3 regions of the Rhizobium sp. WYCCWR 11128 genome follow, and region 1 is predicted to be linked to each of the others. Evidence: predicted binding sites of a transcription regulator. Region 1 holds the regulator's gene; each other region holds the start of a gene.
What was found. Region 1 encodes LexA, which represses DNA repair genes until DNA is damaged. Its sites were predicted from a motif close to TGTTCNNNNTGTGTTCNG; they were not measured.

Region 1 (10,663 bases):
TCTCGCCGGAGCGGTGGGACATGACGGCGGTATAGGCCGCCTTGTGCGCCGTGTTGACGGCATCGAGCGTCTCCGTCAGCGTGCCGATCTGGTTGACCTTGACGAGGATCGAGTTGGCGACGCCCATGCGGATGCCGTCGCGAAGACGGGCGGAGTTGGTGACGAAGAGATCGTCGCCGACGAGCTGGGTCTTCTTGCCGGCCAGGTCGGTCAGCGTCTTCCAGCCATCCCAGTCGTCTTCGGCCATGCCGTCCTCGATCGAGATGATCGGATACTTGGCGGCGAGCTCGGCCAGGTATTCGGCCATGGCGCCCGACTCCAGCGTGCGGCCTTCACCTTCGAGTACGTATTTGCCGTCCTTGAAGAATTCGGTCGAGGCGCAGTCGAGGCCGAGGCACATGTCGTCGCCCGGCTTGTAGCCGGCTTTCTCGATCGACTTCATGATGAAGTCGAGAGCTTCCGGCGCGCTCTTCAGGCCGGGTGCGAAACCGCCTTCATCGCCGACATTGGTGTTATGGCCCTGCGCGGCAAGTTCCTTGCGCAGCGTATGGAAGACTTCCGAACCCATGCGCACGGCTTCGGCGATCGAATCGGCGCCGACCGGCAGAATCATGAATTCCTGGAAATCGATCGGGTTGTCGGCATGAGCACCACCATTGATGATGTTCATCATCGGCACCGGCAGAAGGCTGGCGGAAGCGCCGCCGACATAACGGTAGAGCGGCAGGCCGGACGCCTGGGCCGCAGCCTTGGCAACGGCGAGCGATACGCCGAGGATGGCGTTGGCACCGAGGCGCGACTTGTTCGGCGTGCCGTCCAGCTCGATCATGATGTTGTCGATCTGGATCTGGTTTTCGGCGTCGATACCGCCGATCGCGTCGAAGATCTCGGTGTTGGCGGCTTCGACCGCCTTTTCGACACCCTTGCCGAGGTAGCGCTTGCCGCCGTCACGCAGTTCGACCGCTTCATGCGCGCCCGTCGAGGCGCCCGAGGGAACCGCCGCGCGGCCCATGCTGCCATCTTCGAGATAGACATCGACTTCGACGGTGGGGTTGCCACGGCTATCGAGAATCTCGCGGGCGATGATATCGGTGATTGCAGTCATGGGTTCTTCCTGCTCGGTGGGTGATAAATGGTTCGAAACCTGTCTTAGTCGAAGGCGTGCAAATTACAATGCTGCAATAGCCTTCGGACCAGCGTTCGGATGTGGCCTATAGTACGATCATGTCAGACTGTTGAACGTCAAGCTGAACCTTAGGCCTTGGCGACCGCATCGAAGGCAAGCAGCTTTTCGAGAAGCCGCGGCATGTCCTTGAGATAGACCATGTTCGGGCCGTCGGAAGGGGCATTGTCGGGGTCCTGATGGGTTTCGACGAAGACACCAGCAATACCGGCAGCCACAGCGGCGCGCGCCAGGGTTTCCACGAATTCCCGCTGACCGCCGGAGGATTCGCCCTGGCCGCCCGGCTGCGCCACGGAATGGGTCGCATCGAAGATAACGGGCGCGCCCATCGCCGCCATGATCGGCAACGAACGCATGTCGGAAATCAGCGTATTGTAGCCGAATGAGGCGCCGCGCTCGCACAGCAGCACGTTCGGATTGCCGCTGGCATTGAGCTTCTTCAGGACGTTCTTCATATCCCAGGGAGCGAGGAACTGGCCCTTCTTGACATTGACGACGCGGCCGGTCTTGGCGGCGGCGATAAGAAGGTCGGTCTGGCGGCAAAGGAAGGCCGGGATCTGCAGGACATCGACGACCTTTGCCACCTCCCCGCATTGCTCGGCGGTATGAACGTCGGTCAGGACGGGAAAGCCGAATTCCTTCTTGAGGTCGGCAAAGACCTCCATGCCCTTTTCGATCCCGATACCGCGTTCGGCCGAAAGCGAGGTCCGGTTCGCTTTGTCGAAGGAGCTCTTGTAGACGAGGCCGATGCCGAGCTTTCCGCAAAGCTCTTTCAGCGTGCCGGCAACCATGAAGGCGTGGTCGCGGCTCTCCATCTGGCAGGGACCGGCAATCAGCGACAGGCGGCCGGTATTGGAAAAAGTGACCTGGCCTTGGCCTTCGCCGATCCTGACTTCGGAATTCGTATCAGTGCTCATCGTGTTTCCTCGAAGGCGAAGAGCGTGCCCTGCCCGGGCGCGGGCTTCACCAGAATGCGATTGTTCTTGCGCGTGTATGTCACCCCGTTAGCAGCCAAATGCGCTTCTGTCACGGCAAGATCGGCGACAGTGAAGAGGATTGCCCGGCCGCGCAGGCCGCGATCTGCGGATGAGCCGGCGATGTCGAAATAGGCCTCCAGCCCTTCCGGCGTCATCAGGCTGATTTTCGCATTCGATGCTGCGATATTGACGCCGAACCCGGTCTTCTCGACTGCCGATTGCGCCACGGCAAGGCTGACGAAGGCAGCGAAGGCGGCCGGCTCCGGCGTGCAAAGCGCGATCTCGATTAGGCCGGTGACGCCATTGGCATGCGTCTCCAGCGCGGCGCGGTCAGCCGGCAGCGTGACGCGCTCGACGGTGAAGAGCAGGAGATCAGGCGCGCGCAGGTCGCCGGCGAAAGCCAGCTTGAAGCCGGCAATCGTCTCGGAACCGTCCGGCATCGTCATCGGCCGGGTGAACTGCAGCATCTCGCCGGCGCTCGATCCGTTGCCGACGAAATTCTGATGATCGATGCCGGCATCCTTGCTGCCGAAAGCCAGCCCCGAAAGCCCCTCCTCGCCACAGCGGAAGCGAAAGGCCTGGTTGCGGGCGGTGAAGACATTGCCTTGCCGCGCTGATGCCTCGCTCTCCTCGACGCTCGCAATCCCGAGCGGCTCCAGATAGGTCTTGTCGGCAAAGAAGACGCAGGCATTCTCCGTTCCGAAGGGATGGCGCGCATCGGCGGCAACAGTGAAGCCGAGCTTGCCGAGCCTCTCGCGCGCCAGATCGATATTGACGACCGGCAGCACGACATGATCCAGCGGGTGCGGTTTGGCGGAGTGCTCGTTCATGATATCCCCCTCTCCTAACACGGCAGAGATGTGTGAGAGTGCCGCCCAAGGCAAGACTTGTGTGCCAATCCGGCGAATGAAAATAAAAATCTCAACGAGTTGGCGCCAAGTTTTACGGAAATTTAGCTACTTGCGGAACACATATGGAACATATAGTGTCTGTTCTGGATTTGTTTCAATCACGAGGTCACAACGTCGATGCTCACGCGCAAACAACAGGAGCTTCTCCTTTTCATTCATGAGCGCATGAAGGAATCCGGCGTTCCGCCATCTTTCGACGAAATGAAGGATGCCCTGGACCTCGCCTCCAAGTCCGGGATTCATCGCTTGATTACGGCGCTGGAGGAGCGAGGCTTCATTCGCCGCCTACCGAACCGCGCCCGCGCGCTTGAGGTCATCAAGCTTCCGGAGGCCTACAGCCCCAGCATTCAGCCCCGGCGCGGCTTTTCGCCGAGCGTCATCGAGGGCAGCCTCGGCAAACCGCAGCCGGTCACCGCCCCTGCTCCCGCAAAGCCCGTCGCCGACAACGGCAACTCGGTCTCCGTGCCGGTCATGGGCCGAATCGCTGCCGGTGTGCCGATCTCGGCGATCCAGAACAATACCCACGACATCGTCGTTCCGGCCGACATGCTCGGCTCCGGTGAACATTATGCGCTGGAGGTCAAGGGCGATTCGATGATCGACGCAGGCATCTTCGACGGCGACACCGTGATCATTCGCAACGGCAGCACCGCAAGTCCTGGCGACATCGTCGTTGCTCTCGTCGACGACGAAGAAGCGACACTCAAGCGCTTCCGCCGCAAGGGCGCCTCGATCGCGCTGGAGGCCGCCAACCCGGCTTACGAGACCCGGATTTTCGGGCCGGACCGTGTCAAGGTTCAGGGTAAACTCGTCGGTCTCATTCGCCGCTATCACTGACATTGGCTAGGCCCGATTCGGTAAAGCTGTTGCTGCGCCAGTCATAGGCGCGATGGCGCATCCATGGCCGCGACAATGCATCGAATGCGGTTGCGACCTCCAGGCCGGCGTCCGTGAAGCGCAACTCGATGGATCCGGTCCTGCGCAGCGTCTCACCGGTGAAGAGCGTCGCACCCGAGCGGCAGCTGTTGAAGCGAAGGCGGACCGAGGTCACGACGATATCGGCCGCGTCGCATGCCGGACCGAGATAGGCGGCATTGTCGATGACAGCAACCACCTGACCATTGGCGAGCCTTGATGTGCACCAGGCCTTCTTGACGCAGGAAAAGCGGTTTGCGTCACCGCCCGCTGTGGCCGCCCGCATCGCGGTCCTTGCTTCGTTCTGCTGATCGCGGGAAAGCCTGACGCGGCGGTCTTCTCCCTCAGGCGGGATAGCAGGACCATCCAGCATCTTCGGCGGATCATGCCTCGGCAGGACCAGCGCTCTCTGCCACTGGTCGAAGATGAAATCCGGCGGTCTTTCACGGTTGGACGCCATGGCTGCCGCCTCGACGATTGCGACGAGACTGCCATCCTCCGAAATCACCAAATCCGGCGGACGGGGACCCGGCAGAAGCAGCAGGATGAGCGTTGCGACCGCGATGATCGATGTGCCGACATGGCGCAACCGGGTGCGGAGCAGCGTCAGCAGCAGAAAGCCTGCCACGGCGACGGCGAAATACCAGGCGGGCAAGCGGCCGACGTCTATATTGCCATCCCAGCCGGACACCGTCTTTGCGACCGCGATCACCAGATCGAGGCCGAATCCCACCACCTTCCAAGGCAAAACGTCCAGGCCGAAAGGCATGAGCAGCATCGCCAGCAGGCCGGCCGGCATGATGATGAAGGAGATGATCGGCATTGTCGCGAGGTTTGCCGGCAGGCCGTAGGCGGTCAGGCGATGAAAATGCTCGATCGAAAACAGCGCGGTGGAAAAACCGCCGATCAGCGAGGTCAGGAAGATGCCGCCGAAGAAGCCCGCAACCGTAACGAATGGCCTGATGATCGGCAGCTTCAGGAAGGCGTTTTCGCGGACGCGCCGGTCCTTCCACAGCTGATAGCCCGAGACCAGCGCCAATGTCGCTGCAAAAGACATCTGGAAGCTCGGACCCAAAACCTCGGACGGCGAAATGACGATGATGACGAGCGCGGAGAGAGCGACATTGCGCAGGCTGATCGACGGCCGGTCGAAGAAGACGGCAACCAACATGATGGCCATCATGATGAAGGCGCGTTCGGCAGAGACCGCAAAGCCCGAAATCAGGAAATAGGCGGTGACAGCGATGAGCGCGCCGGCGGCAGCGATCTTCTTCGTCGGGTAGGCCTCAGCAATGCCGGGAAAGAGGCTGAGCAGCATCCGGAAGCCGACGAAGAAGATGCCGGCCGACAGTGCCATGTTGAGGCCGGAGATGGCGATGATATGAGCCAGACCGGACTGGCGCAGCGCCTCCGTCGTCTCATTCGAGATGGCACGCCGCTCGTCCGTCACCAGAGCAGCGGCGAAAGCGCCGGTGTCGCCGGGCAGGATCGACCTTATGCGGTCACCAATGCCGCTGCGCAGCCGGTAGAGCCCTTCGAGCAGCGTTTCAGCCGTCGATCTGGCAGCCTGGGGACCAGCCTGCGCATCGACCTTCGTCGGTGCACCGTAGAAGAAGCCGTTGGCGCCGATGCCATCGAAATAGGCACCGAAGGAGAAGTCGTTGAGTTCGGGAAGTGCCGGACCTGCCGGCGGCGTCAGCCGCGCCCTGCCGGTAATGATATCGCCGATCTCGAAGGCCGCGTCCGCGCCGCGGGCGATGGCGGTGATGCGTTCCGGCCGCCGCTTCAGCTCCGGTGCCCTAGTGCCGGTGACCGCAAGAATGTAGCGCCACCGCCCGCGACCATCGCCTTCGCGCCGCTCGACACGGCCGGTCACCGTGGTCGTCACTGATGAATCGAGGATCACGGTCGAAGCCCGCCGGCTCTCGAACTGCGCCGTGACCATGCCGCAGACCACGAGCGAGAGCGCCAGCAGCGTTGCCCGCACTGCCGCCCGGCTGCGGCTGGCGATGAGAACCGCCACTGTCACCGCCGACAGGCAGAGCAGTGATGCAACGAGGGAAAAATCCGATGCCGCGAGAAACCAGACGGCTGACCCAGCGCCGAGGAAGACCGGCGAAAACAGCAGCAGGCGGCCATGGTCCGCCTCTTCGCCCAGCATGCGCATGCCGGCACGCAGCAATTGCGAGGCTGCGGCCGGCAGCCGGTGGCGCAATGGTGTCGCCGACTGCGTCCGTGTCGGTCGCGTCACCACGACAGGTGGTGAAAAACTGGAGGAGTCGGCAAGGCCTTCGCCTGCTTCCGGCCGCAATTCGACTGTCGTCAACTCCTGCATGAACCGCCCAAGCCCGGCTGCGAAGGCGGCCAGAATGCAACCTCCAATCAAATCCGGCAAGAATAATCGATTGAAATATGAGGGAAAATCGCGAGCGCCAAAAGACCAGTCGAATCATCAGCTTCCGATATGCGTGCGGCTCATCGCTGCAGTGCCTAAAAGGTGATACCGCAATGCACAAAATGCCATCACGGTAACTTGGCATTAGCTTCGCGATCATATAGCTATCGGTGAGGACGCTTAACCCCTATGGCGCTTTTATGGCGCCACCGCCATTTCGGAGGATCAGCATGACGGATCAAAGCGCTACAATAAAAATCGGTGACAAGTCTGTCGACCTTGCTGTCAAAAGCGGCACGATCGGCCCGAGCGTCATCGATATCGGTGCCCTCTACAAGAACACAGCTTCCTTCACCTACGATCCGGGTTTTACCTCGACCGCATCCTGTGAATCGAAAATCACCTACATCGACGGCGACGAAGGTGTCCTGCTGCATCGCGGCTATCCGATCGAGCAGCTCGCCGAGCACGGCGACTTCCTCGAGGTCTGCTACCTCCTGCTTTACGGCGAACTGCCGACCACCGTGCAGAAGAAGGATTTCGATTACCGCGTCACGCACCACACCATGGTGCACGAGCAGATGAGCCGCTTCTTCACTGGCTTCCGCCGCGATGCGCATCCGATGGCCGTCATGTGCGGCTGCGTCGGCGCGCTGTCGGCCTTCTATCACGACTCCACCGACATCACCGATCCGCACCAGCGCATGGTCGCCAGCCTGCGCATGATCGCCAAGATGCCGACGCTTGCCGCCATGGCCTACAAGTACCATATCGGCCAGCCCTTCGTTTATCCGAAGAACGACCTCGACTACGCCTCGAACTTCCTGCGCATGTGCTTTGCCGTGCCTTGCGAGGAATATGTGGTCAATCCGGTTCTTGCCCGCGCCATGGACCGCATTTTCATCCTGCATGCCGATCACGAGCAGAACGCCTCGACCTCGACCGTCCGTCTCGCCGGTTCGTCGGGTGCCAACCCGTTCGCCTGCATCGCCGCCGGCATTGCCTGCCTCTGGGGGCCCGCGCATGGCGGTGCCAACGAAGCAGCGCTCAACATGCTGAACGAAATCGGCACGGTCGATCGCATTCCGGAATATGTCGCCCGCGCCAAGGATAAGAACGATCCGTTCCGCCTGATGGGCTTCGGTCATCGCGTCTACAAGAACTACGATCCGCGCGCCAAGATCATGCAGAAGACGACGCATGAAGTGCTCGGCGAACTCGGCATCAAGGACGATCCGTTGCTCGAAGTGGCGATGGAGCTGGAGCGTATCGCGCTCACCGACGAATATTTCATCGAGAAGAAGCTCTATCCGAACATCGACTTCTATTCCGGCATCACGCTGAAGGCGCTGGGCTTCCCCACGACCATGTTCACCGTGCTCTTCGCGCTTGCCCGCACCGTCGGCTGGATCGCGCAGTGGAACGAGATGATCGAGGATCCGGAACAGCGCATCGGCCGTCCGCGCCAGCTCTATGTCGGCGAACCGAAGCGCGATTACATCCCGGTTTCGAAGCGCTGATCGCTTCCAACGACCCAAAAGAAAACCCGGTCAGAAACGACCGGGTTTTTTCTTTTTCAGCACGTCGAGAAGGATCTCGGCGGCGTGCTCGCCGGGCGGCTTTTCGGTCTGCATGCGTTGCCAGACGAGATCGTAGCCCTCGTTCATCGCCTTCAATTGGAACGTGTCGGCCGACAGCCGCTCCATCCAGCGCGCCAGGCTGGCGCCGCGGACGATCTCGTTCAGATATTCCGGCACGACGGCATAATCGGCGATGATATTGGGCAATGCGCCCGTCCATACCTTGATGCGCCGGGCGAGCAGGCGGATAATCCAATCCGTCTTGTAAACGGACACCGTCGGCACGCCGGCAAGGGCGAGTTCGAGGATCACCGTGCCGGAAGCTGCCATCGCCGCATCCGCCTCGGCAAGGGCCTTCCATTTCTGCGCCGGCCCGACCGCCACCTCCGGCGGCGTGGCCCAGCCGGCGACGAGCCCCTTCACCAGCGCTTCGTTGTGCGGCACGGTCGGCAGCAGGAATCGCATCGGGCCGTTGCGGGCGACAAGTTCCTTGGCCGCATCCTCGAAGAACGGCAGCAGTTTGGCGATTTCGGAGGATCTAGATCCAGGAAGCATCAGGATCGCCTTGCCGGCTCCCTCGACGGGTGCGCGCATGGCGCGCTGCCGCCGCGCTTCGAGCAGCGCCGGATCGGCGGTCAGGCGATGGCCGACATAGGTGGTCTCAGGCCCGCCGAGCGCACGCATTGTTGCCGGCTCGAAGGGCAGGACGGCGAGCACATGATCGACATAGGCGAGCATGCGCGTGGCGCGATATTCCTTCCAGGCCCAGACGCTCGGACAGACATAATTGACAACCGGCAGATCCGGCAGCGCGGTGCGGACACGCTTTGCGACGCGATGGGTGAAATCCGGGCTGTCGATGATCAGAAGAATATCCGGCCTTGCGGCGATGATGGCAGCCGTCGTCTGGCGGATCAGGGTATAGAGCCTTGGCAGCCGGCTCAGCACCTGGGTGATGCCCATAATCGACAGCTCGGAGAAATCGAACAGGGATCTCATGCCTTCGGCCTGGAGCCCCTCACCGCCGACGCCGACGAGTTCCACCGGTCCGCTATGAATCCGCTTCAGGGCGGCGATGAGATCGGCACCGAGCAGATCCCCCGACACCTCACCGGCAATGACGGCGATCTTCAACGGCGCCCCGTTCATTCGAGCCCCCATGCCGGCAGGCCGCGATCGATGCCGCAGACGAAAAGCCCGGCCTCATCGGCGGCTTTGATGACGGCGGCGCGATCGAGCACCAGCGAGCGGCCGGCCTCGACGGCGACGCCGGCAAGGCCGGCTTTCCTTGCGTTCAGGACCGTGGAAACGCCGATCGCCGGCAGGTCGGCGCGAATATCCTGCTGCGGTTTGCAGAGCTTGACCAGCGCGCCGCGGCGGCGCGGCGAGATGCGCCCGGCGGCTCTAAGATCCGCGACACGCTCCAGCATCTCGTCCGTGCCCTCAAGACCCTCCAGCGCGACGATACGCCCGCCGATGGCGACGGCGCCCTGCCCGACATCGAGCCGGCCGAGCATTTCGGCGGCTTGCGCCGCGCGGTTGATATCGCGCCGGTCTTCTTCGCCCGGTATCGCCGTGCCGAGCGGGCCGACGGCGGCAAGAAGGTCGGGGGCGATCTCATGGGCACCGACGACACGCCGGCCGTTTCCCTCGATCAGCCGGATCACCATCTGCAGCACCCTATCGTCGCCGCCGGACAGCAAGGTGCGGATCGTGGCCGGCATCTTCATCAGAGTGCGCAGCGTCGGGCGCACCTCGCGCCATTCCGGCCGGCGCCGCACGCTGCCGGACATGACGACACGGCCGATGCCGTAGCGGTTCAAGAGGCCCTCGAGTGCTGCAAAATCGCCGACGCCGATGACGGCATGGTCATACCCTTCCCAGCGCCGGTCGCTTTCGTCCTTCAGCGCGACGATGACGGGATTTTCGCCCGCCGCGCGCGCAGCTTCAGCAACATAAGAAGGCAGAAGGCCGCCGCCGGCGATGATCGCCAGCCGGCCCGCAGCGGTATCGCCGGAAAGAGTCACGGACTAGCCCTTCTGCCCCCGGGTTGGCGAGGACAAGGCGCGGTCGCTGTCGGCGGCGATGAAGTCGAGGATGTGGACCGCCTGCTCGCAATCAGCATATTCTTCGCGGATGGCGGCGGCGTTTTCGCGGACGGAGCCCGGTCCTTCGAAGATCGACTTGTAGGCGCGCCGCACCCTGTGAATGACGGCGCGGTCGACGCCGGCGCGCGTCATGCCGACGACGTTGAGGCCGCTCAGCAGCCCGGGATTGCCGTTCAGCATGCCGTAGGGAATGACGTCGTAACTGACTGCCGAGAGCCCGCCGACGAAGGCCTGACGGCCGACGCGGGTGAACTGGTGAACGGCCGAGCCGCCGCCCAGGATGACGCGATCTTCGATGACGACATGGCCGGCGAGCATGACGTTGTTCGACATGATCACATGGTTGCCCACCCGGCAGTCATGCGCGACATGCGAATTGGCAAGGAAGAGATTGTTGTCGCCGACGATCGTCTGGCCGCCGAAATCGGCCGTGCCGGTGTTCATCGTCACGCCTTCGCGGATCGTGCAGTTGGCGCCGACCGTCAGCGTCGTCTCCTCGCCGCCGTGATGCACGCTCTGCGGATCGCCGCCAACGACCGCCATCGGGAAGATGCGTGTGCCCTTGCCGACCACGGTGCGGCCGGTCACGACCGC
Region 2 (10,663 bases), on a different contig from region 1:
TTAGCGCTTGCACTTTGCGATCCAGGAACCGCCCAGGTGTCCCGGTCGCCAGGCCCGACATGACCTCTTCATAGCTCACTTTGCGCGGACGCAGATTTTCCGGCTTGCGGTGTTCGGCTATGAGAAGACGGCTTTCCTCACAGTCCGCGTCAGCTTGATTGGCGCGAATGTGCAGCCCGAAAATGCGGTAGAGATTTCCCCAAAACGACGGTTTCATGGCCCCAGTCCATCCTCGATCCGGTAACCATCGGCATTATTGCACTTCGCGCAAATCATTGTACGCGAGGTGTCGGAGCTTGCCGTCGGTTGTCCACGTCATACCGCAACGGTACGAGAGCAGAACCCGTTCGCCTTTGGACAAGAAGGCTTCGCACGTATTTTTGTGGCAAAAGCGGCCTCCTAATCTGAGAGTGTATTGGCGGAATCGCCTATCAGGTTTAGGTTGAGGCTCTTCGCTGGTAGGAAATCCTTCGATGACGAATGTCTATCAGGACCGTGAACAGACAGAAGCTAAACATTTCATCCTTCGCAAATATCTGCAGACTCTAGCATTCAAAACGCTACATGGCGGTTGGAGCACCCTCGCGTACATCGACGGCTTTTCCGGGCCATGGCAATCGAAGACCCCAGACCATTCTGACTCTTCATTTATGATCGCAATCGAAGTGCTGAAGGACGCCCAAAGCAAAGTGCGGGCGGCGGGAAAGAAACCTCGGGTCAAATGCCTTTTCGTTGAGGAGAACGCTGGGTCGTTTGCCCAGCTTCATCCGGCAGTGTCTGCCCATCACGACCCTGCAAACGACTTTTTCGTCGAGACCTTTCACGGCAAGTTTGAGAACGCGCTCCCTCAGATTCAACGAACGATGTCTAACGCATTCGCTTTAACGTTCATCGATCCGACCGGTTGGACCGGGTACGAGTTCGATAAGGTAAGGCCGGTTTTCGAGCATGCGCGAGGCGAAGTGCTGCTCAACTTCATGTTTGACTTCGTCAATCGGTTCACGGCCTCGTCTGATCCAAAAACGCTTGCATCATTTGCTGGAATTCTTGGTCCAGATTGGCAACAGCGGCTTGACCCGTTGTTGCCGCGTGAAGAAGCTTTGATGGCGCTCTTCACCGAACAATTTTGGAAGGCTGGCAAGTTTTCGTACGTTCTGAGCACCCCGATTGAGAAGATATCGGATCGGACGCATTTTCACATTGTGTACGGGACGCGTAGCCCAAAGGGACTGGAGGCTTACCGCCAAGTCGAATATGACGCGCTGAAAGATCACGGCATGCGCCGCGCAGCAGCTCGTGAAATGATCAGAGAGAAGAAAACCGGGCAAACTGATCTATTCGGTGCGGAGGGAGCGGCATCCGTGGCGGAAGGGTCGATGGAGGCGCAGATCGCAAGCATCAAGCACCAGGCAAAGGATTGGCTTCGCCAGCAATTGCCGACCTGTCCTCAGCCATTTTCTGATATTTGGCCAATGATGCTTGATAAGTTCATGCTCAGGAAGACCGACGCCAGAGACATCTGTGCCGAGCTAGGGAAATCTCGTGAAATCAAGGAAACCTGGCGCATGAACGGTTCGAGACGACAGAAGCCTGACGACAACGATCAGATTGAGCGGCCTTAGGCTGCAGCGGCGGGCATGTTGTCCCAGGTACGGCCTCGATACGATCTGCCGGTTTTCTTCTTGTTGTAGCCGCCCCACTGCTTAAAGAAGAAGGCGGTGTCAGCATCGATGCACATGTCGAAGATTTCGTCGATCCACGCGGGGTCCATTGGCCGAGCCTGCGGGCCTGATTCACCTCCGACAATTGCCCAGCTAATTCCTTGGAGCCTTCCTGCGGCAACTGAACCTATAAGCGGCTCGAACGACACGAACCGGATGGCTGCTGGAACTTCGCGCAGTTCATCGAGCCGATGGATTACCTTTCCATCCTCTACGCTTGCACCGAGCCAGACATTGGGCAGCACTTCGAAGCCATCCTGTAGAACAGCGGCCATCCGGTCAGGTCGCTTTGTGAGTATCTGATATGTATGACGTCGGGTCTGCGCCATCACCGACCAGACCCTACGGACGAAGTCAGCCGGAACATCTGGATGGAAAAGGTCGGACATCGAATTGACGAAGACATTTCTGGGCCGTGACCATCTTAGCGGAACCTGGAGAGCGGTCTCGTCGAGAGAAAGTGCTCCGGTCCATTTCGCGCGTCCGCCTGTTTTTCGCGTCAGACCTCGATACTTCTCAACTCCCATTGCTTCTAGGCGTGCTGCCATCCGCATAGCATAACAGTTGGTGCAGCCAGCGCTCATAATCGAGCAGCCCGCTACTGGGTTCCACGTTGCATCAGTCCATTCGATTGAGGTTTCAGCCATCGCCAGCTCCAAAGTAGCTTGCATTGTACCATGTTGGGTAAACAATCTGCTAAAACGCTCAACTCAGGCTGGAACGTCGGTTTCAGGAAGATTGTGGCGGCCCCAGCTTCGATCCGAAAGGAGTCCTACAAGAGGATTGTTCGCAGTGATCAAAGCTTCGACAGCTGCTTGGAATAGGTTGGTGGCAGGATGAAAGGGACCGAGCGCAACGGATACGCTTTGCATTGGCTTGGCGGGAACGTTCCAGTCCAGGCCGAAGGGATCATTGACGGCCGCCCCCGCTGTATTTTCGGGCTAGAGGCGCACAATGGAGCCTTGAAATTGGCTATGACGAACGAGGTGACCGCCCGCCGATGTGGTGGTATGTCGAGGATTGGGGTGAGTGGCCCGACGCTGGCTACATGCCAGAAGACGTTGCCCTAGAGATGATCGACAAGGCCGTTGTTCTTTATCGGGAACAGCAGCCGCAGGATATCGGTCCTGATAACCCTGAATGGACGGATCATGTGTTGCGTGCGTGGAGCGACGACCGGCTAGGAACTCAACCGGCTGCGTTCTTGCTTGGAATTGACGGTGGCGAGTTGGAAAAACGAGCCATCGAACGGGATTTGCCACTTAACAGCTACCATGAACTTGCGAAGGCCAGCGAAGCTTACGGGCGGGCACTGGCAGCCGAAATGGCACCATTCAATTTCCCGGACAAATACGCCCAGAAGGAACGGGAAATCCTTCGGCTCTGGGGCATGGGCACGCTATCGACGGATCAGGCATCAAGGTTCCTCTATATCCGGCCGGAGGACATGCCCGCGCGGGCTCGGTTTCTCGGTATTCCGGCACCGAACGAACAGATCGTCAAGGATTGATGTTCGAATTCTCAAACCCGGTGCTCGCAACTCAGCGCTTGGTTTGTTTTTGCCCTCTGAGTTCGGCCTGCATACTTTTACGGAGCGCGTCCATGATGTTGATGACGTTGGACGAGGGCTCATCCCTGGTCCCCTTGTTCGCGCCTTTTGATTTCCTCCTGGGCGTCAGCGCCTTTTTCTTTTCGGCGATGATCGTCAGCAGGCTTTCCTGGATCGGATCGGTCACCATGCTCGGCGACCACTTCTTCGTCCTCTGCTTGATGAGCTGCTGAACGAGCGGAACTAGCTCCGGGTCCGCTTCCTCATCGATGTCTTCGAAATAGCTTTCCTCCGGCCGAACCTCGTCGCCGAACCGCAACGTCCAAAGAACGATGCCTTCCCCACGCGGTTCAAGAACCACGGCCCGTTCGCGGCGACCAATGACCAAACGGGAAACTCCGAGCATCTTGTCCGCTGCCATGGCGTCGCGGATGACCGCGAAGGCTTCCTGCCCGACCGGATCGTCAGGCATCAGATAATGGGGCTTTTCAAAGTAGACCCATTCGATGCTGTCTCTTGGGACGAACTTCTCGATATCAATGGTCCGAACTGTTTCCAGCGCCACGGCATCGAGATCGTCATCGGTCAGAATGACGTAATCGTTCTCGGCGCGAGCGTAGCCTTTGGCCTCGTTCTGGTTTTTCACCGGCTTGCCAGTCACGGAGTCAATGTACTGGGAGACGACACGGTTGCCCGTCTCCCTGTTCAGCGTGTGGAACCGAACCTTTTCGCTCTCGCTTGTCGCGGGAGACATCGCCACAGGGCAGGTGACAAGCGAAAGTTTGAGGTAGCCCTTCCAGTAGGGACGCGGGGCCATAGCCGTTCTCCTCAGCTCGCCTTGCGGTGAGCAACTGGTGTGGACTGCGATTTCGGTGATGCCCGGCGGCCCTTGTCACGGCCCGTGCCTGCATTGGCGTTGGCGGCCGTGCGCTTGGACTTCTCGGCTGCTTTCATCATACCGGCGCTTTCGCGCAGTGCCGCCAGCAGTTCGTTAGGCTGCGATACCTTGACTGGCTTCTTCTGCGGAAGGGCGCGACCCTCGATCTTCGCTTTGACCAATTCTGCGAGAGCGCTCTCGTAGCGGTCGTCGAATTCGGCCGGATTGAAGCGGCCCTTTTTCGTGGAAATGATGTGCTTGGCGAGATCGAGCATCTCGCCCTCGATTTTCATTTCCGGCATTTCCTCGAATGCCTTGGCACTGGACCGGACTTCATAATCGTAATTGAGGGTGGTCACGATCAGTCCTTTCCCGTGGGCGCGGATAAGGACGGTCCGCATGCGTCGGAAAAGCACCGTCCTTGCGATGGCGGCGACCTTCGATTTACGCATGCCGTCACGCAGGGCTGCGAATGCGTCCTCCGAAACCTTGTCGGTAGGGGCGAGATAATAGGGCTTGTCGAAATAGACGTCGTCGACGTCGGAGCAGGGAATGAAAGCCTCGATCTCCAGCGTCTTGTTGCTCTCCGGGATGACGGCTGCCACCTCTTCGGGATCAATCATGACGTATTGGCCGTTCTCGATCTCAAAGCCTTTGACCTGGGACTCGCGCGGTACAGAATCGCCGGTTTCGCTGTCGACGAACACGCGGTTCACCCGATTGCCGGTGGCTTTGTTGATCGTATTGAAGGCAATGCGCTCTGAGGTGCTTGCAGCCGTATAAAGGCCGACTCCGCAACTCACTTCGCCGAACTTGATGAAGCCCTTCCACTGGGCGCGGTGACCACCGCCTGGCATGACGCTTTACTCCCGAATCAACGAGTCGCGACTCAATTGTTTCGAAGCCGATTCGTTCCGAATCGACGCGGTCAGTTTGCCAAAACCCTTATCTGCGTCACGCTTCCTTCAGTATGCGATCTACCTCCCTCGTCATTTCGACGAACTGGCGGGCAAGGTCCTGGATTTCCGGGTGATCTTTCACCGCTCCGGTCGGAGACTCTATGATCAACCGTGCGCAGAATTCCTGCCCCCAATATGTTTCCGTCAGATGTTTGATCCATGGCCAATAGGCGGTCTTCTTGCCGCCCGGGATCGCATTTGCCATGTTCTCTAATCTTTTCCGGTCGGGGCATGTGTAATGCTTTTCCTTGGGTGCGATCCTGGAGCCATCCGGAGCCTTCACTCCGAACACGATATCAGTCAGCCAGTCCGACCCATCCGCTTCGATAGCGACGAGACAATTCGAAGGCCAAGTCGGTCTCCTTAGACCGTATGGTGTCCAGCGTGCCCATAGGCACTCCGAAATTCTCGGTTCGACCTCCCTCCGATCACAGGCCGCTTCGAAATCGGCATTTACCTTTTCGCGCACTTCGTCGAGCAGATATTCGCCGATCTCGTCGAGTATTCGGACGTGCAGTTTCTCCTGAGAGAGAAGAATAGAAGCAATCGCTTTGCGTCTTTGCAGGTCGTCGAACTCAGCGCTCACCGCATCGATGTAAGCCTTGTCTGCAGCATTATTCACGTATGAGCCTCCAAATGTCAGTTTAATGTGTCGCAGGAAGTCCTCGACGAAGGCCTTGGGAGCATTGGCCTTGATCTCACTTACTAGGTTGCTCAAAACGCGGTACAGCGTCGTCTCTTCGTCCAGACCCTGGTAATAGGGAACGCGGATAGTTTCCTCTCCGGCCGTTTGCGCTTCCTGATCGGAAAGGAAGATTAGAACGGCCTGGCGGCCGCGCAGATCGGCCTTCAGCTCCGACAGGTAGTCGCGGAGCTGGTTTTTTTGCTGTGCTGCCCACGGCTTGTTCTCAATCCCGATGACGTACCGCGAAGTCTCAATCACGATGTCGATACGGCGTTTGGCTCGGGTCAAGGCTTCTCGCCGCACCTTGACCGCGTCCAGTCGATTGAGACGTGGAATTCCTATCGCTGCGAGCAATCCGTTAAGGAACAACAATCCCTGCCCGTGTGAACCGGCTGGGTCAAACAGTTCCGCGATAACGCGGCTCAGCGTATTCTCGTCCGGATTGAAGATTGAAAACGGGGAAAATGCCGTTGCACCGTAGAGGTCAATGCCTTCGCGCATCGCCGCGAGACGCGGTAGCATTTTAGTGAAATGGTCCACATAATTTGCCAGGGACTGAAAATTTTTGACTTGCCAATCGTCCATATCCATCCCCGTACGAAAGCAACAGTATTTAGCAACGACATGTGCCTCCACAAGTCGCATAGCGGTAAATCCCCAGAAACGGCGTTGTGCATGGAGGCCGCGTCAAGAGGACTGCAAATCGCTTCGGCGAGTGAAAGGCCGAATGGATGGCGGCTACGCGAACAGCTGAAGCTGTGGCGGCTCACTCTCGGCCACCTTGAGTTCCAGAGATGACAACGTCACGCCGAGCAGCCTGATGCCCCGGCTGACCGGGAAAACCGTCTGCAGAAGCAGGGTCGCTGCCTCTTCCAAGTCCACGAGTGATCCGAATGGCATCGCTGTCGTCTTGCTGCGGGTGATCTGGGTGAAGTTGGCGTACTTCACTTTCAGCGTGACCGTTTTGGCACTGATTTCGTTGGCATCGCAATAGGCCCAGACCTTGCGGATCAACGGTTGGATACTTTCCCGGGCCGGATCGAACGAATGGATGTCGACCATGAATGTATCTTCCGCGCCGACGGATTTTCTCACGCGATTGGGTTTGACCTGCCGGTCATCAATACCGCGTGCAATGCCGTAGAAATAGGGTCCGGACTTCCCGAAGTGTTCGATCATGAAGTCGAGGTTGCAGGCTTTGAGGTCAGCTCCGGTCTCGATGCCAAGCCGTTGCATCTTTTCCGCAGTAGCCGGACCGACACCATGGAATTTCTTGACCGGCAGGGCCTCCACAAACGCCGGGCCGTTCTTCGGAGTGATCACCGCCTGTCCATTCGGCTTGTTGAGATCGCTCGCCATCTTCGCCAGGAACTTGTTATAGGAAATTCCGGCAGATGCGTTCAGCCCGGTGGCTGCCTTGATCTTGGCGCGTATTTCCGCAGCAATTTCCGTTGCGATGTCCATTCCCTTGAGATTTTCAGTGACGTCGAGATAGGCTTCGTCGAGGGAAAGCGGTTCGACCATCGGCGTGTACTCAGCAAATATCTCCCGGATTTGCAGCGAGACGGCCTTGTAGACATCGAAACGCGGCTTGACGAAGATCAGGTCCGGACATTTGCGCTTGGCAGTAACCGACGGCATTGCGGAATGGATGCCAAATTGGCGAGCCTCGTAGCTTGCCGCAGCAACGACGCCACGGGCCTCCGACCCGCCGACGGCGACGGGCTTGCCGCGAAGATCGGGGTTATCGCGTTGTTCGACGGAGGCGTAGTAGGCATCCATGTCGATATGGATGACTTTGCGCTGCTTTTGCGCAGGGTTGGGGTTTGGGTCGCATATCACCGCATCAGGTTGCGACATCGCACTCAATATCCTTGGTCATCGGCCGGTGAGCTGAGCATTTCCTGCTCATATTCAAGCTCGGCAATCCGGTCGAACAGGACCTGTTCGTAGTTTGACAAGATGCTGCCGAGGTGTGCGAACGGCTGCTGTGGAGGCGGTTCACCACAATCATTCATCGTGACTGTGATTGTTCCCGTGTAAGCGAGGTCGATATAGGCTTGCACGGTCTCAAGCTCGCGTTTGGCAAACTCGATCTGCGAGCCGATAGCAGCAATCTTGCATTCTTCTGCTGTCGATCCAAACACTGTGCCGTCTAAACGTTCCAGGCGTTTTTCCTCGAATGAGACCACATTCTCTGTCATGCGATATCCTCCTTGAATTTCAGCTGCCTTGTTTTCGATAGCAACGACGGCACTCCATGATCACGGAATGCGACAGGTTCATCGTAGGTATATTTTCTTATTGATGACATTTTCGAGCCTGTGGAGCTTCCTCGTTACGCGATTGAATCCATTCGTCCTTCGGCTTCAGCCGCCTGTCGACAGGTTGCAGTTCGTGGAACACTCGCCCATTCATGCGCATTGACTCATATGCCGATAAGGAACAAATAGGGAACATACTCGCTTTCGGGTGAGATGAAAACCTGATTTTGACGAAGGCTCCTAATGGCGCAGAACGGCGCGAACCCCATCATTTCCAATCTACGAGATCGCATACAACATCTCGAAGGGGCGATTGCGCGTCCTAAATCGGTCTTGCCGTTCGGTGTTCGCGAAATCGACGAGCGGCTTCCGGGGGGTGGGTTGGCCTATGGTGCCATCCATGAGTTTGCCGGAGGCGGAGCAGGAGCAGTCGACGGGGCTGCGGCTGCCCTGTTCGTGGCAGGGATCGCTGCCCGGACGAAGGGCAAGGTGGTCTGGTGCCTAGCTCGTCCCGACCTATTCGCCCCGGCGCTTGCTCAGGTCGGCCTCCATCCTGATCGTGTGATTTATGTCGAGGCGATCCGCGAGGAATATGTGCTCGAAGCCTGCGAAGAGGCGTTGCGGTTCGGAGGCCTTGGGGCCGTCGTCGCCGAAATGGTCCGGTTGCCGATGGTAGCTTCGCGCCGCCTTCAACTTGCCGCAGAAGGGTCCGGGACCATCGGTCTGGTGATCCGACGATGGCGGCGGCCGACCGAGGCCGGGGATTTCGGGCATCCGACGGCTGCGACCTCACGCTGGCGCATATCCGTCCTGCCTTCGGAACCATTGCCGGTTCCCGGCATCGGTCGGGCGCGATGGTTGGCAGAACTGATCCGGATCAAGGCCGGAGAAAGTGCAGATTTCATCCTAGAGGCATGTGATGGTCAGGGTCGTCTCAGTATTTCTTCCGACGCTGCCGACAGACCGGATAAGACGATCCGATCCGTCCATTCCGGCTGAAGCGCCGCTTGTCGTGGTCGCTCGAAGTGGCTCGAAGCGGTGGCTGTCCGCCGTCGATGCTAATGCAGCGAAACTCGGCCTGCCTGTTGGAATGCCTGCGGCCAAAGCTCAGGCGCTTGTTCAGGGCCTGCATATGGTTGATGTCGATCTAGCCGCTGACCTGGCCGCGCTGGAGCGCATCACCCTATGGGCGCTGTCTCAATATTCGCCTGTCGTGGCGATGGACCCACCTGACGGGATCGTCATGGACACCGAGGGGGCCGACCACCTGCAGGGCGGCGAGGGACCAATGTTGTCGCGTCTGGTCAACAGTTTTCGCGCCAAGGGGTTACCCGCGCGTGCCGTCGTCGCAGACACTTGGGGGGCAGCCCATGCGCTGGCGCGTTCTATTTCCGGGGAGACGCTCGTCATCTCGAAAGGACAGACCGGCGAAAACGTCGCGAGGCTCCCTATCGCGTCGCTCCGCCTCGACGCAGAGATCGTCACGGAATTGCGGACACTGGGCTTCCGGATGGTGGGCGAATTGGCTGCGACGCCTCGTGCGCCCCTGACGCTTCGTTTTGGCCCGGAGATCGGTCGCCGTCTCGATCAGATGTTCGGACGGGTCGCCGAGCCCATCGACCTTATCCGATGCCCCGAAATCATCGAAGTCCATCGGGCATTTGCGGAGCCGATTGGCGCTGCGGAGACCATCGGCAAATACATCTCGCAGCTAGTCGCGAAGCTCTGTTTTGAACTTCAGGCAAAAGGCCTGGGCGTCCGCCGTACGGACCTGATCATCCACCGTGTCGACAACACGATCCAGGCGCTTCGGGCGGGGACAGCAAAGCCCGTGCGAGATGTCGCCTGGCTGACCAAGCTCCTTCATGATCGTATCGAAAAGATCGACCCAGGGTTCGGTATCGAGAAGCTGAGCTTGGCGGCCACCATGGTCGAGCCGCTGGATGACAAACATATCGTTTCCAGCCTTATCGAAGCTGCGGACATCGATGTTACGTCATTGATCGACATCTTGGGAAACCGTGGGACGCAACGCATTTATCGCCTGGCACCGGTGGCGAGCGACGTGCCCGAGCGTTCGGTGCAGCGAGTGTCGCCCGTCGCCGACGAGGACGGTCACACATGGCCGATGGTCTGGCCGCGCCCGGTGCGCCTGATGAATCATCCGGAACTGATCGAAGTGATCGCGCTGCTCCCCGACCATCCTCCGGTTTCCTTTACCTGGTGCGGCAAGCGTCGGCGGGTCAAATGTGCCGACGGTCCTGAGCGCATATTCGGCGAGTGGTGGCGGCGGACATCAGAATGGGTGGCCGTGCGCGATTATTTCGTAGTCGAGGACGACGCTGGCGAGCGCTACTGGATTTACCGTTCCGGTGACGGTGTCGATCCGGAGACCGGTTCCCATCGGTGGTTTATCCACGGGACGTTCGCATGAGATACGCGGAACTCCAGGTGACGACCCACTTCAGTTTTCTTCGTGGCGCATCCTCGTCCGACGAGCTGTTTGCCACCGCCAAGGAACTCAGCATCGAAGCTCTCGGCATTGTCGACCGGAACTCCTTGGCCGGTATCGTTCGAGCACTGGAAGCGTCGCGAGCGACCGGCGTCC
Region 3 (10,663 bases), on a different contig from region 1:
TGGCCCAGCGTCCAATCAAAGGCCGGATCGCTTTCGATCATCTGCCGCAGCCGGTCCTCGAGCCGAGGACTTTGGCATTGGCCCAGCACCGCTCCACCGAGTGCAAACCAGGTGATGAGTTCGATCAAACGCGCCTTGGCAATGGCGCCGGGAAGCCTCGTCAGATTGCCGGGCTGACAGCAATAGTCGAACAATGCCGCTGCTTCCTCCGGCAGGTCCGACGTGCCCGCCGGGACAGGCCTTGATGGAACGGCGATCGATCCCATCCTGATATAGGCTTCCTCGAACAGCTGTCGCGGAACGGGAAGCGCCAGGGTCTGATACTTCTGCGGCGCCTTGGGAATGTTCTCCATCGTCAACGGTCGATAGTCTGGCAGCAAGCCATAGGCGCCGGCTTCGAGGCGCAAAGCCTTGTCATCTGCCATGACAATCTTCGTTCCCGATTGCACCTGTATCAACAAGGGGCTCGTATTGACGAGACGATAAAAACAGGCCCGCCCGCCCTGGCGGATCAAGGCCCTGGTCGGAATGGGAAAGACCTCGTCCAGCATATGTTCTCCGACAACAGGATGGATGATCGTGGGGCTCCGGCTGCCCGGTCGTGAGACTGAAGCCATGATCGGTAGAACCGGCATGAAGACGCCCGCCTCGCCCCACCGATCCCTTGAGGATCGGGAATATCAAAAACCGCGGGTGATGGGCAATCTTGAGCGTCATTTAGTCGTCGATGTGAATTCAGGTTTTGCCGGCAGCGTCCGCCCGGCTTTTCACGTGATCGATGAAGGCCCGCAGCTTCGGCATCACCTGATGACGGCTGGGATAGTAGAGGAACACACCCGGCGCCATCGGCGCGAACGCCTCCAGGACGCGGACGAGTTTTCCTGCCTTCACGGGTCCGGCGGCGATTGGCTCCGGCACTTGCGCAAGCCCCATATCTTCGACGGCGGCTCCCAGCATGGTGGGGAAATCATGGGCGATCAGCGGCCCGGAGACGACAGCCTCGATCGGCTTTTTGCCGCTGACAAACGACCAGGGCGCGATTGAGCCGTTCGAGCGGCGCATGCGGATGCAGGCATGCTGACGCAGATCGTCGATACGGTCGGGCCGCCCTCTCCGGCGCAGATATTCGGGACTGCCGACGACCGCCAGCGGGAACGGCGGCGTCAGCCGGACCGCGACCATATCGGCTGCGATGAACTGGCCGAGCCGGATGCCGGCGTCAAATCCTTCCGCGGCGATGTCGACCAGTCCCTCATTCGCGGCGACCTCTACCTCGATCTCGGGAAAGGCCTGGCAGAAGGATGCGATCAGTGGCTCCAGCAGGATCGGCACCACTGCCGGCGGCACTGTGAGACGCAACAGTCCAGCCGGTCTCTGCCCGAGCTCACGCGCAACCGCGCTTGCGGCAACCAGTTCCTCGAAAGCGGGCTTTGCGCGCGTCAGGAACCGCTCGCCGGCTTCAGTCAGACCGACACTGCGCGTCGTGCGGATGAACAGAACTGCGCCGACACGCTCCTCGAGCGCACGTACGGCCTGGCTGATTGCCGATGGGGTTACCCCGAGTTCGCCAGCTGCCCTGCGAAAACTGCGGTGCCGGGCAACGCTCAGAAACGCCTCAACGCCATCGAGCGCGCCTTGCCTGACTGTGAAGTTCTGCTTCATACCGCATCGATATTATCGCGAATAGTCGATCGCGGGAAGCGGCCGTACATCTGGATCCCACAAATCAGGAGTGCCCCGATGTCGACGGAATCCATCTTCCGAACCCATCTCATCCTAGGCTATGTCGCGTGGCTGCTTTGCTTCGGCGCCTATATTCTGCCCTGGGTCAAATCGATGGACAGGGTCAAGGCGCACCGCGCCATCGCCACTCTGCACAGCTTCCGCTTCTTCGGGCTCGTCTTCATTCTGCCTGGCGTCGTCGGCCCCAACCTGCTCGCCAGCTTCGCCACCTTCGCTGCCTTTGGCGACCTTGCGGCCGGGCTGCTTGCCATGCTGGCGCTCATCACGATCAGGATACGCCCAGTCTTCTGGCAATTCGTCGTCGCCTTCAATCTCGTGGGAATGGGCGATCTCGTCCTTGACTACTATCACGCGATCCGGGCCGGCCTTCCCGCACAGGCGGGGGAATTGGGCGCCGCATACGCGATCCCAATCATTTACGTGCCCCTGCTGATGATCACCCACGTCTTCGCATTCTATTTGCTGCTGGGTCCTCAGCCGAAGGCAACCCGGGCCCTCGCTGGCGAGGCTGCGGTATCTTAGGACTCCGCCGTCTCAAGCCATGGATCCGCGATAGTGTGGTGACGGAACCATCTGCCTCGCATATCTTGTCTTTGTGTTACCTGCGGGACTCAAGCTGATGGCTCACTCCGAAAACCTCATTGCAACGGTCTCGACCAAAGGGCAGATCATTCTCCCAAAAACGATCCGGCAGCGGCGGAAATGGGAGGCTGGTACTCGGCTGATCGTTGAGGAAACTGCGGAAGGCGTACTTCTAAGGCAGGCTCCTGCCTTTTCTCAAACCAAGCCGGACGATGTGTTCGGCATGCTTCCTTTCAGCGGTGAACCGAAAACTCTGGAAGACATGGAAGCCGGCGTATTGGCCGAAGCCCGCCGCCGTGACGGCCTCGAATTCGCAGATGGCATCTAACCCTTAGACTTGCGGACATAATCGACCAATGCGCGCAGCTTCAGCGGCTGCCTCTGGCGCCTGGGATAGTAGAGATAGAAGCCCGGGAAGGGCGGACAGAAATCCTCCAGCAGCGGCACGAGTTCACCGCGGTCGATATAGGGCTGGAAGGTTTCCACCATGCCGAAGGTGACGCCTGCCCCCGCGCAGGCCATGCGGATCATCATTCCCATATCGTTGGTCGTGACTGTGGGATCGACGGCGACGTCGAAGTCGCGATCATTCTCGGTGAACTCCCAGCGATAAGGCGCCGTATCCGGGCGCGGCCGCCATCCAATGCAGGCATGGTTCTGCAGGTCGCGGGGGTGGCGGGGGTGGCCGCGGCGCTCGAGATAGCCGCGGGATGCGGCGGCGCATTGTCGCTGCTCTTCGGAGACTGATATGGCGATCATGTCCTGTTCGATCACTTCGCCCAGCCGGACGCCCGCGTCGAAGCCGGCCTCGACGATATCGAATTCGTCATCGGTGATGGTGATATCGAGCTTGATGTCAGGGCAGGCTTCCATGAAGCCGGCCAGCAAGGTGCCGGAGAGGAAGTTCTCGGCGATCGAGGAAACGGTGATCCGCAGCAGGCCGCTCGGGCGCGCCTGCATTTCCCGCACCGTCTGCATCGCACCCTTGACCTGTCGGACCGATGGACGAACTGCGTCGAAGAACACTTCGCCGGCTTCGGTCAGGCTGACGCTGCGCGTCGTGCGCTGGACCAGGGCGACGCCGACCCGATCCTCCAGGCGCTGCAGGGCCTGGCTGACGGCGGAGCGGGTGACGCCAAGCCGCTCGCCGGCGAGCCGGAAGTTCCGCGCCTCCGCCACCGCAAGAAAAACCGAAATGCCTTCGAGATCGTCGACCATTGGTTAGCATTTCTAACCAAGGCATCCTGGATTGGCAACTTAATCACTCGGGCTCTCCGTATTATCTTTCAGTCGAGGTCAACGAAGGCTTCGAAAGGCAAGGCAATGCGAAGGATTTTCAAAAGCCCCGTCCTGCAGTTTTTCACGGCGGTCACCCTGGCTGGGGCGGCGTCCAGTTCGTCCACCGCCGACACCGTGAACGACCGAGAAACTCAGCAGCAACAAACAAGCGAGAACACAATGCAGCAACATCCCTATATCGGCATGTGGGTGACGGATGACGGCCGCGTCCGCCACGAACTTCTGCCTAATGGCCGCTACGACGAGGCCCGCGGCAGCCGGGAAAGCGCCTATCGAGGACGCTACGAAGTCACAGGAAGCCACATCGAATATTGGGATGACACGGGCTTCACGGCCGACGGCGATTTCGTCGACGGCAACACCCTCCATCATGGCGGCATGGTGCTTCGGCGCAAATGATGTGCCGCCTGAAAGGCAACGATGCGCTGCGCGCAAACTTCGACGCCTGGGCGGAAACAACGCTCAGCGCCGATTTTCCCACCTGACCACCAAAAAACCTCAGCCGCATCGCCAGGCGAGCGGCGTACACATGGAGCTTGAAATGTCTGATATCAAAGGAAAAGTCATTGCCATCACCGGCGCCAGCAGCGGCATCGGAGAGGCGGCGGCAAAGGTGCTGGCTGCCGCAGGCGCCCATATCGTGATCGGCGCCCGCCGCACCGAGCGCCTTGAGGAACTCGCCGGCGAAATCGCCGCAACGGGCGGGACGGTGCGCCTGCGACAGCTTGATGTCACCGACCGTTCCCAGGTGGAAGCCTTTGCAGGCTTTGCCCGCGCCGAATTCGGCCGGCTGGATGTCATCGTCAACAATGCCGGCGTCATGCCGCTGTCGCCGCTCGACGCCCTCAAGGTCGACGAGTGGGACCGGATGGTCGACGTCAACATCAAGGGCGTTCTCTACGGCATCGCGGCAGCGCTTCCGATCATGAAGGCGCAGGGATCAGGGCAGATCATCAACCTGTCTTCGATCGGCGGCCACAGCGTCTCGCCGACGGCGGCCGTCTATTGCGCGACGAAATTCGCGGTGCGGGCGATCTCGGACGGATTGCGGCAGGAGACCGATCGTATCCGCGTGACTGTCATCTCTCCCGGCACGACGACATCGGAACTGGCCGACACCATCACCGATCCCACGGCGCGGGACGCCATGAAGGCTTTCAGGGCGATCACGATCAGCCCCGAGGCGATCGCCAATTCGATCCTCTACGCCGTCAGCCAGCCTGATGATGTCGATGTCAGCGAGATCATCATCCGGCCGACAGCCAGCCCCTATTGATCGGCTTGCGGAAAAACGAAAAAGCCGCCGCCTAAAAACCCAGCGACTGCTGGGCGGGCGGCGGCGGTGCAAGGTTGACGCCTTCGAGCTCCAGCATGCGGGCCTTCGATGACGACCCGCCGGGCGCCGAGAAGCCGCCGATCTTGCCGCCGGCCGCGAGTACGCGGTGGCAGGGGATGATCAGAGCGACAGGGTTCTTCGCCATTGCCTGGCCGACGTCGCGGGCGGCTTCCGGCCCGACGCCGAGCTCCTTCGCCAGCGCGCCGTAAGTGGTGGTGCGGCCCCAGCCGACGCGCCTTGCCGCCGCATAAATATCCCGGAAGAAGGCATCCTGGCCGGCAAGATCGAGTTCGACGCCGGAAAAATCCGTCTCCTCACCCTGGAAATAGCGTTTCACCGCCGCGACCGTCTCCAGCACAGCAGGCGTCGGCGTGCCGGCTTCGGCATCCGGCAGGCGGCGCAGCAAGAGCCGTTCGGTCGCTTCTGCTGCTTTGGTCGGCAGTTGGAAGCGGGTGATGCCGGCATCGCTCCAGGCAATGCCGCAGAAACCGCCCGCGGTTTCGAAGATGAGATAGTGGTGCGTTGTCTCAGCCATGACACAGCCTCCGCGTTTTCGATGACCCTCAAAATCGTATGGGACGGCCGCTGTTTCAACCCGTTTCTTGCGCGCGCCGGGCTTTCGGGAAAGATCGCGATCCCCCCAGGAAACGTACATTCCATCCGGCCCCGGGGGTGATGATCTGATTAGTTCGACGGCCAGCATATTGGGAGATTATGTTCTCTTTCTGTTCTTGCTTTTCTTTCTTTCGGGAATATCCTGCTTGCTTTTTGGAGACGACGAGGAGGGTCATGACGACCTGAAATTCTATGAATCAGATGCTCCTCGAGTTCGGAGACGACAAAAAAAGGCGCAGACGGCCGGGCAAGACTCACGATGCTAAACACCGACTTTTCTTCGCCCTCTATCCTCCTGACGCCATCGAGCAGCAGGCGGCGTCGATCGCCCGTGACTATTGTCGAGCCTTCTCCCTTTCCGGCAAGCCGCGGCTGACGACATTGCATGTAACGATCATCTGGGTCGGCGACTATGCGAGGCTGCCGGAGGATGTGGTCTTCGCAGCGCTACAGGCCGGCGCCGCAGTCGAGAGTGCCCCGATCGCAATGAGCTTCGATCGGATCATGCGATTCCCGCAGGCCCGAGCGCTTGTGCTTTGCGGCGAAGGCGGTCGGAAACCGCTCACCCGACTGCGTGTTCAACTTGGCGTCAGCATGCACAATGCCGGATTTCCCCACAATATTGGCGGCAATTTCAAGCCGCACATGACACTGCTCTACGACCGCAAAGCCGTGCCACCGGCGACCCTCGACACACTCGTTTCATGGACGGCGTCCGAATTCCTGCTCATCCACAGTGTTCTCGGAAAAACCGAACATCGGATCATCGATCGCTGGCCGTTGCTCGGCTGAGGAAAGCGAGATCCGCGGATCTCGGCTTGCGCTTGCCTGATTTCCGCGCATAAAGCTCCGAAAGCCTGTTCCGGCATTGGTGCAAACGGGGAGCGAAATCAGCATGGACGTTTCAGAGATCATCATCCCTGGAGATACGCCGGGAACGGAGTGGCGGTTGCCGGTGCTGCGCTTTAAGGGCCGCGATCCGAAGGCGCCGAAGACCTATATCCAGGCGGCTCTGCATGCCGGCGAGCTGCCTGGAACGGTGCTGCTGCATTTCCTCTGCGAGCGGCTGCGGCAGGCGGAAAGCCAAGGCGGGATCGCCGGCGACATCACCATCGTGCCGCAGGCCAATCCGATCGGTGCGGCGCAATCGCATTTTGGCGAGCTGCAGGGTCGTTTCGATTTGGGCTCACGCACCAATTTCAACCGGGATTTTCCGCTGATCTCCATTGTCGATCGCGCGACGCTGATCGAGGATCTTGATGATTACCCGGCTACCGATAGATTGAAGCGGCAGCTGCTGCATATGGCGCTTGGGGCTGATCTCGTGCTCGACCTTCATTGCGACGACGAATCCCTGCAATATGCCTATATCGACGAGGCCTTTTGGCCGGAGGCGGCCGATCTCGCCGCCGCGCTAGACATGGAGGCCGTGCTGCTTTCGGATGGCGAAAGCTCGGCCTTCGAGGAGGCCGTCGGCTTTGCGTGGAAATATGAAGTTCCAGGCGAACGCCGGCCCCGGCTGCCCGGCAAACTCTCCGTCACCGTCGAGCTGCGCGGCAAGCGCGATGTCGATCCGATGCTGGCGAAAAAGGATGCGGACGGGCTCTGGCACTTCCTCGCAACACGGGGGATCGTTGGCGACGAAAAGCCGGCGGCAACGGCATTTTCCGGTCCGGCCGTGCCGCTCGACAATGTCGAGATCATCCGCACACCAGAAGGCGGCGCCGTGCTCTTCCACCGCGATATCGGCGAGAGGATTGCGGAAGGTGACCGCCTAGTGACGATCGTCACCCGGCCGGGGCAGCCGGGCGGCAGCATCGAGCTCACCGCGCCGCAGGACGGGCTGATCCTGACCCGGACCTCCGACCGGCTGGTGCGGCGGCGCGGCGACCTGATGAAGATCGCCTGCGACGAACCCAGCAAGGCTTCCCGCAAGGCCGGCACGCTGGAGAATTGAGCCGCGACGGCTCTGCCGGCGTTGATCGCTGCCTGAGATGCCAATCAATCCGGAGCTGTTACCATGCTCGCCAACGCGCTCGGGGATAAAACGTCGCACGGCGTTTGCGCCGGCCTTCGTGCATGTTATCTCGCTGCTATCACAGGGAGATCGATCGGGTATGGCTGTCACCATCTATGGCATCAAGAATTGCGACACGATGAAGAAGGCCCGCAGCTGGCTGGAAGAACATAGCGTCGCCTATGAGTTTCACGACTACAAGGCGCTCGGTATCGACCGCGCCCATCTCGAAGCCTGGATCGACCAGGCCGGCCTCGATACCGTGCTCAACCGCGCCGGCACCACCTTCCGCAAATTGCCCGATGCGGAGCGCGAGAAGCTCACCCGGGAGAAGGCGATCGCCCTGATGCTCGACCAGCCGTCGATGATCAAGCGGCCGGTGCTGGAGGCGAAGGGGAAATTGCTGGTCGGCTTCAAGCCGGAGATTTACGCCGGTGCATTCGGTGACTGACAGGCGCCGCTGAACTCACGAGGGAAGAGATGTCCAAGACCACGCGCGCGACACAGCTTCTTTCGCAGGCAGGCGTCGCCTTCACCGTTCATGCCTATGACTACGACCCCAATGCCGAGCGCGTCGGGCTGCAGGCGGCCGAAGCGCTCGGCGAGGCGCCGCACCGGGTGCTGAAGACGCTGATGGCGGAGGTGGACGGCAAGCCGGTCTGCGTCGTCGTGCCGTCGGACCGCGAAGTCAGCATGAAGAAGCTTGCCAGCGCCTTTCACGGCAAATCGGCCAACATGATGAAGCCCGCCGATGCCGAGCGGCTGACGGGCTACCATGTCGGCGGCATTAGCCCGTTCGGCCAGAAGAAGACGGTGCCGACCGCGATCGAGGAAGCCGCGCTTGGCGAACCGCTGGTCTATATCAATGGCGGGCAGCGCGGGCTGCAGGTGCGGCTCGATCCGAAGGCTGCGTTGAAGGCGCTGAAGGCTGTCGCCGCGCCGCTGATTGCCTGATCGGAGCATGATGCCGAAAACTGCAAGCGGTTTTCGGCATCATGCTTCTGCTATAAGAAGCGGTCGAGCAGGCCGGCGATCGTCTTCGCCTCGCTTTCGGCAAGCTTGCAGCCGATATGGGTCTCGATCGATCTGGCATAGACAGTCCACATGCGCTCGCGAAGCTTTCGGCCGGCATCTGACATCACCACCCAGCGGCCGCGTCCATCCTCGGCGAAGGCCTCGCGCCGGACCAGGCCCTCTTTTTCCAACCGGTCGAGCAGCCGGGAAAGATTATACTGGGCCAGCAAGGTCCGCTCCTCAATCTCGTAGGGCCGCAGCCTGCCGTCTTGCGAGCGCGCCAATTCCCACAGCACATCGTACCAGGCAAGCGGCGGGAGGCCGGCCGCTTTCAGGTCGGCTTCGATGGCGCCGAGCAAGCTCTCGCGGGCGCGCATGATGCTCGTCCAGGCAGAGGTGACCGCTTCGCTCGGATTCGACGTTTTTTCGGACATAAATGCAATTACATCTATCTTGAATTCCGCTGCAAGCGATATTAGATGCATCTACATCTATCATCATTGCCAAGGAGACCCCCATGAGCAAGCTTACCCTCGTCAGCCATCATCTGTGCCCCTATGTGCAGCGCGCCGCGATCGCGCTGCTCGAAAAGGGTGTACCCTTCGAGCGCATCAACATCGATCTTGCCGACAAGCCGGACTGGTTCCTGAAGATCTCGCCGCTCGGCAAGGTGCCGCTGCTGCGGATCGAGGAGGAGGATGGCAGCCAGGCCGTGCTGTTTGAAAGCAGCGTCATTTGCGAATATCTGGAGGAAACGCAGCCAGGTGTGGCGCTGCATCCGAGAGATGCGCTGACGCGTGCCCGCCATCGCGGCTGGATGGAATTCGGTTCCTCCGTGCTTTCCGATCTCTGGGGTTACGAGACGGCTGAGGATGCCGCGCAGTTGGAGGCCAAGCGCAAGGCGCTCATCTCCAAATTCGCGACGCTCGAGAAGGTGTTGACGGACGGCCCCTATTTCGCCGGCAACGACTTCAGCCTCGTCGACGCCGTCTTCGCGCCGGTCTTTCGGTATTTCGATCTCTTCGACACGCTCGGCGACAGCGACATCTTCGAAGGGCTTGAACGGGTGAAGCGCTGGCGCAAGACGTTGTCCGAACGGTCAAGCGTCAAGGCCGCCGTTGGCGAAGACTACCCGCAGCGGCTGATGGAATTCCTCGAAAAACATAACTCGATCCTGCTCAGGTTACCTGCGGCCGCTTAAGTCTCCGCACTCAACCGGCCAGACATAATCCGGCCGCTGCAATTCGGCAGCGGCGCGCTTCATTTTCGCCGCAAACGGGTCTAAGTCTTCCAGCCTCCGTCGATGACAGAAGGCAGGTTGCACCATGACTTTCATGCCCCAGAGCCAGAACACCGTTGATCCCGTCAAGCTGGAAAAGCTTGCGGAAGTCGCCGTCAAGGTCGGGCTGCAGTTGCAAAAAGGTCAGGACCTGGTGATCACCGCGCCTGTCGTGGCGCTGCCGCTGGTTCGCCTGATCACCAAACACGCCTATCTGGCCGGCGCCGGACTGGTCTCCGCCTTCTATTCCGATGAGGAAACGACGCTGGCGCGCTATCAGTATGGCAGCGACGAGAGCTTCGACCGCGCCTCCGGCTGGCTCTACGAGGGCATGGCCAAGGCCTATGCCAACGGGGCGGCCCGTCTTGCGGTTGCCGGCGACAATCCGATGCTGTTGTCCGAGCAGGATGCCGGCAAGGTCGGCCGCGCCAACCGCGCCAACTCCACCGCCTACAAGCCGGCGCTGGAGAAAATCTCGAATTTCGACATCAACTGGAACATCGTCTCCTACCCGAACCCCTCCTGGGCCAAGGTGGTCTTCCCTGACGATCCGGAACCGATCGCGATCGCCAAGCTCGCCAAGGCGATCTTTGCCGCCTCGCGCGTCGATGTCAGCGATCCCGTCGCCGCCTGGGCCGAGCACAATGCCAATCTTGGCAAGCGCTCCGCCTGGCTGAACGGCGAGCGCTTCGCCTCCCTGCATTTCCGGGGACCCGGCACCGACCTGACGATCGGCCTTGCCGACGGGCATGAATGGCACGGCGGCGCTTCCACCGCC

Region 2: a site for LexA is predicted at 8,233-8,250, ahead of HX898_RS09105 (ImuA family protein). Genes of this name have one in related genera too.
Region 3: a site for LexA is predicted at 5,676-5,693, ahead of HX898_RS08795 (2'-5' RNA ligase family protein). Genes of this name have one in related genera too.

The regions. Positions count from the first base shown of each region.
Region 1 is NZ_JACCEZ010000001.1:1,307,525-1,318,187, forward strand. It holds gene eno (phosphopyruvate hydratase) at 1-1,105, opposite strand, end outside; gene kdsA (3-deoxy-8-phosphooctulonate synthase) at 1,255-2,100, opposite strand; gene HX898_RS06355 (VOC family protein) at 2,097-2,990, opposite strand; gene lexA (transcriptional repressor LexA) at 3,189-3,908, shown strand; gene HX898_RS06365 (ComEC/Rec2 family competence protein) at 3,889-6,321, opposite strand; gene gltA (citrate synthase) at 6,612-7,901, shown strand; gene lpxB (lipid-A-disaccharide synthase) at 7,932-9,110, opposite strand; gene HX898_RS06380 (LpxI family protein) at 9,107-9,988, opposite strand; gene lpxA (acyl-ACP--UDP-N-acetylglucosamine O-acyltransferase) at 9,992-10,663, opposite strand, start outside.
Region 2 is NZ_JACCEZ010000002.1:289,432-300,094, forward strand. It holds gene HX898_RS09060 (hypothetical protein) at 1-217, opposite strand, end outside; gene tcmP (three-Cys-motif partner protein TcmP) at 474-1,622, shown strand; gene HX898_RS09070 (DUF5131 family protein) at 1,619-2,368, opposite strand; gene HX898_RS09075 (hypothetical protein) at 2,722-3,231, shown strand; gene HX898_RS09080 (Ku protein) at 3,263-4,087, opposite strand; gene HX898_RS09085 (Ku protein) at 4,099-5,004, opposite strand; gene HX898_RS09090 (PD-(D/E)XK nuclease family protein) at 5,102-6,376, opposite strand; gene dinB (DNA polymerase IV) at 6,530-7,651, opposite strand; gene HX898_RS09100 (hypothetical protein) at 7,657-7,995, opposite strand; gene HX898_RS09105 (ImuA family protein) at 8,299-9,054, shown strand; gene HX898_RS09110 (DNA polymerase Y family protein) at 8,975-10,489, shown strand; gene HX898_RS09115 (error-prone DNA polymerase) at 10,486-10,663, shown strand, end outside.
Region 3 is NZ_JACCEZ010000002.1:234,410-245,072, reverse strand. It holds gene HX898_RS08835 (helix-turn-helix domain-containing protein) at 1-551, opposite strand, end outside; gene HX898_RS08830 (LysR family transcriptional regulator) at 736-1,662, opposite strand; gene HX898_RS08825 (hypothetical protein) at 1,741-2,265, shown strand; gene HX898_RS08820 (AbrB/MazE/SpoVT family DNA-binding domain-containing protein) at 2,363-2,653, shown strand; gene HX898_RS08815 (LysR family transcriptional regulator) at 2,650-3,543, opposite strand; gene HX898_RS08810 (Atu4866 domain-containing protein) at 3,649-4,023, shown strand; gene HX898_RS08805 (SDR family oxidoreductase) at 4,166-4,900, shown strand; gene HX898_RS08800 (methylated-DNA--[protein]-cysteine S-methyltransferase) at 4,932-5,495, opposite strand; gene HX898_RS08795 (2'-5' RNA ligase family protein) at 5,768-6,367, shown strand; gene HX898_RS08790 (succinylglutamate desuccinylase/aspartoacylase family protein) at 6,471-7,532, shown strand; gene HX898_RS08785 (ArsC family reductase) at 7,693-8,043, shown strand; gene ybaK (Cys-tRNA(Pro) deacylase) at 8,073-8,546, shown strand; gene HX898_RS08775 (helix-turn-helix domain-containing protein) at 8,597-9,040, opposite strand; gene HX898_RS08770 (glutathione S-transferase family protein) at 9,124-9,807, shown strand; gene HX898_RS08765 (aminopeptidase) at 9,932-10,663, shown strand, end outside.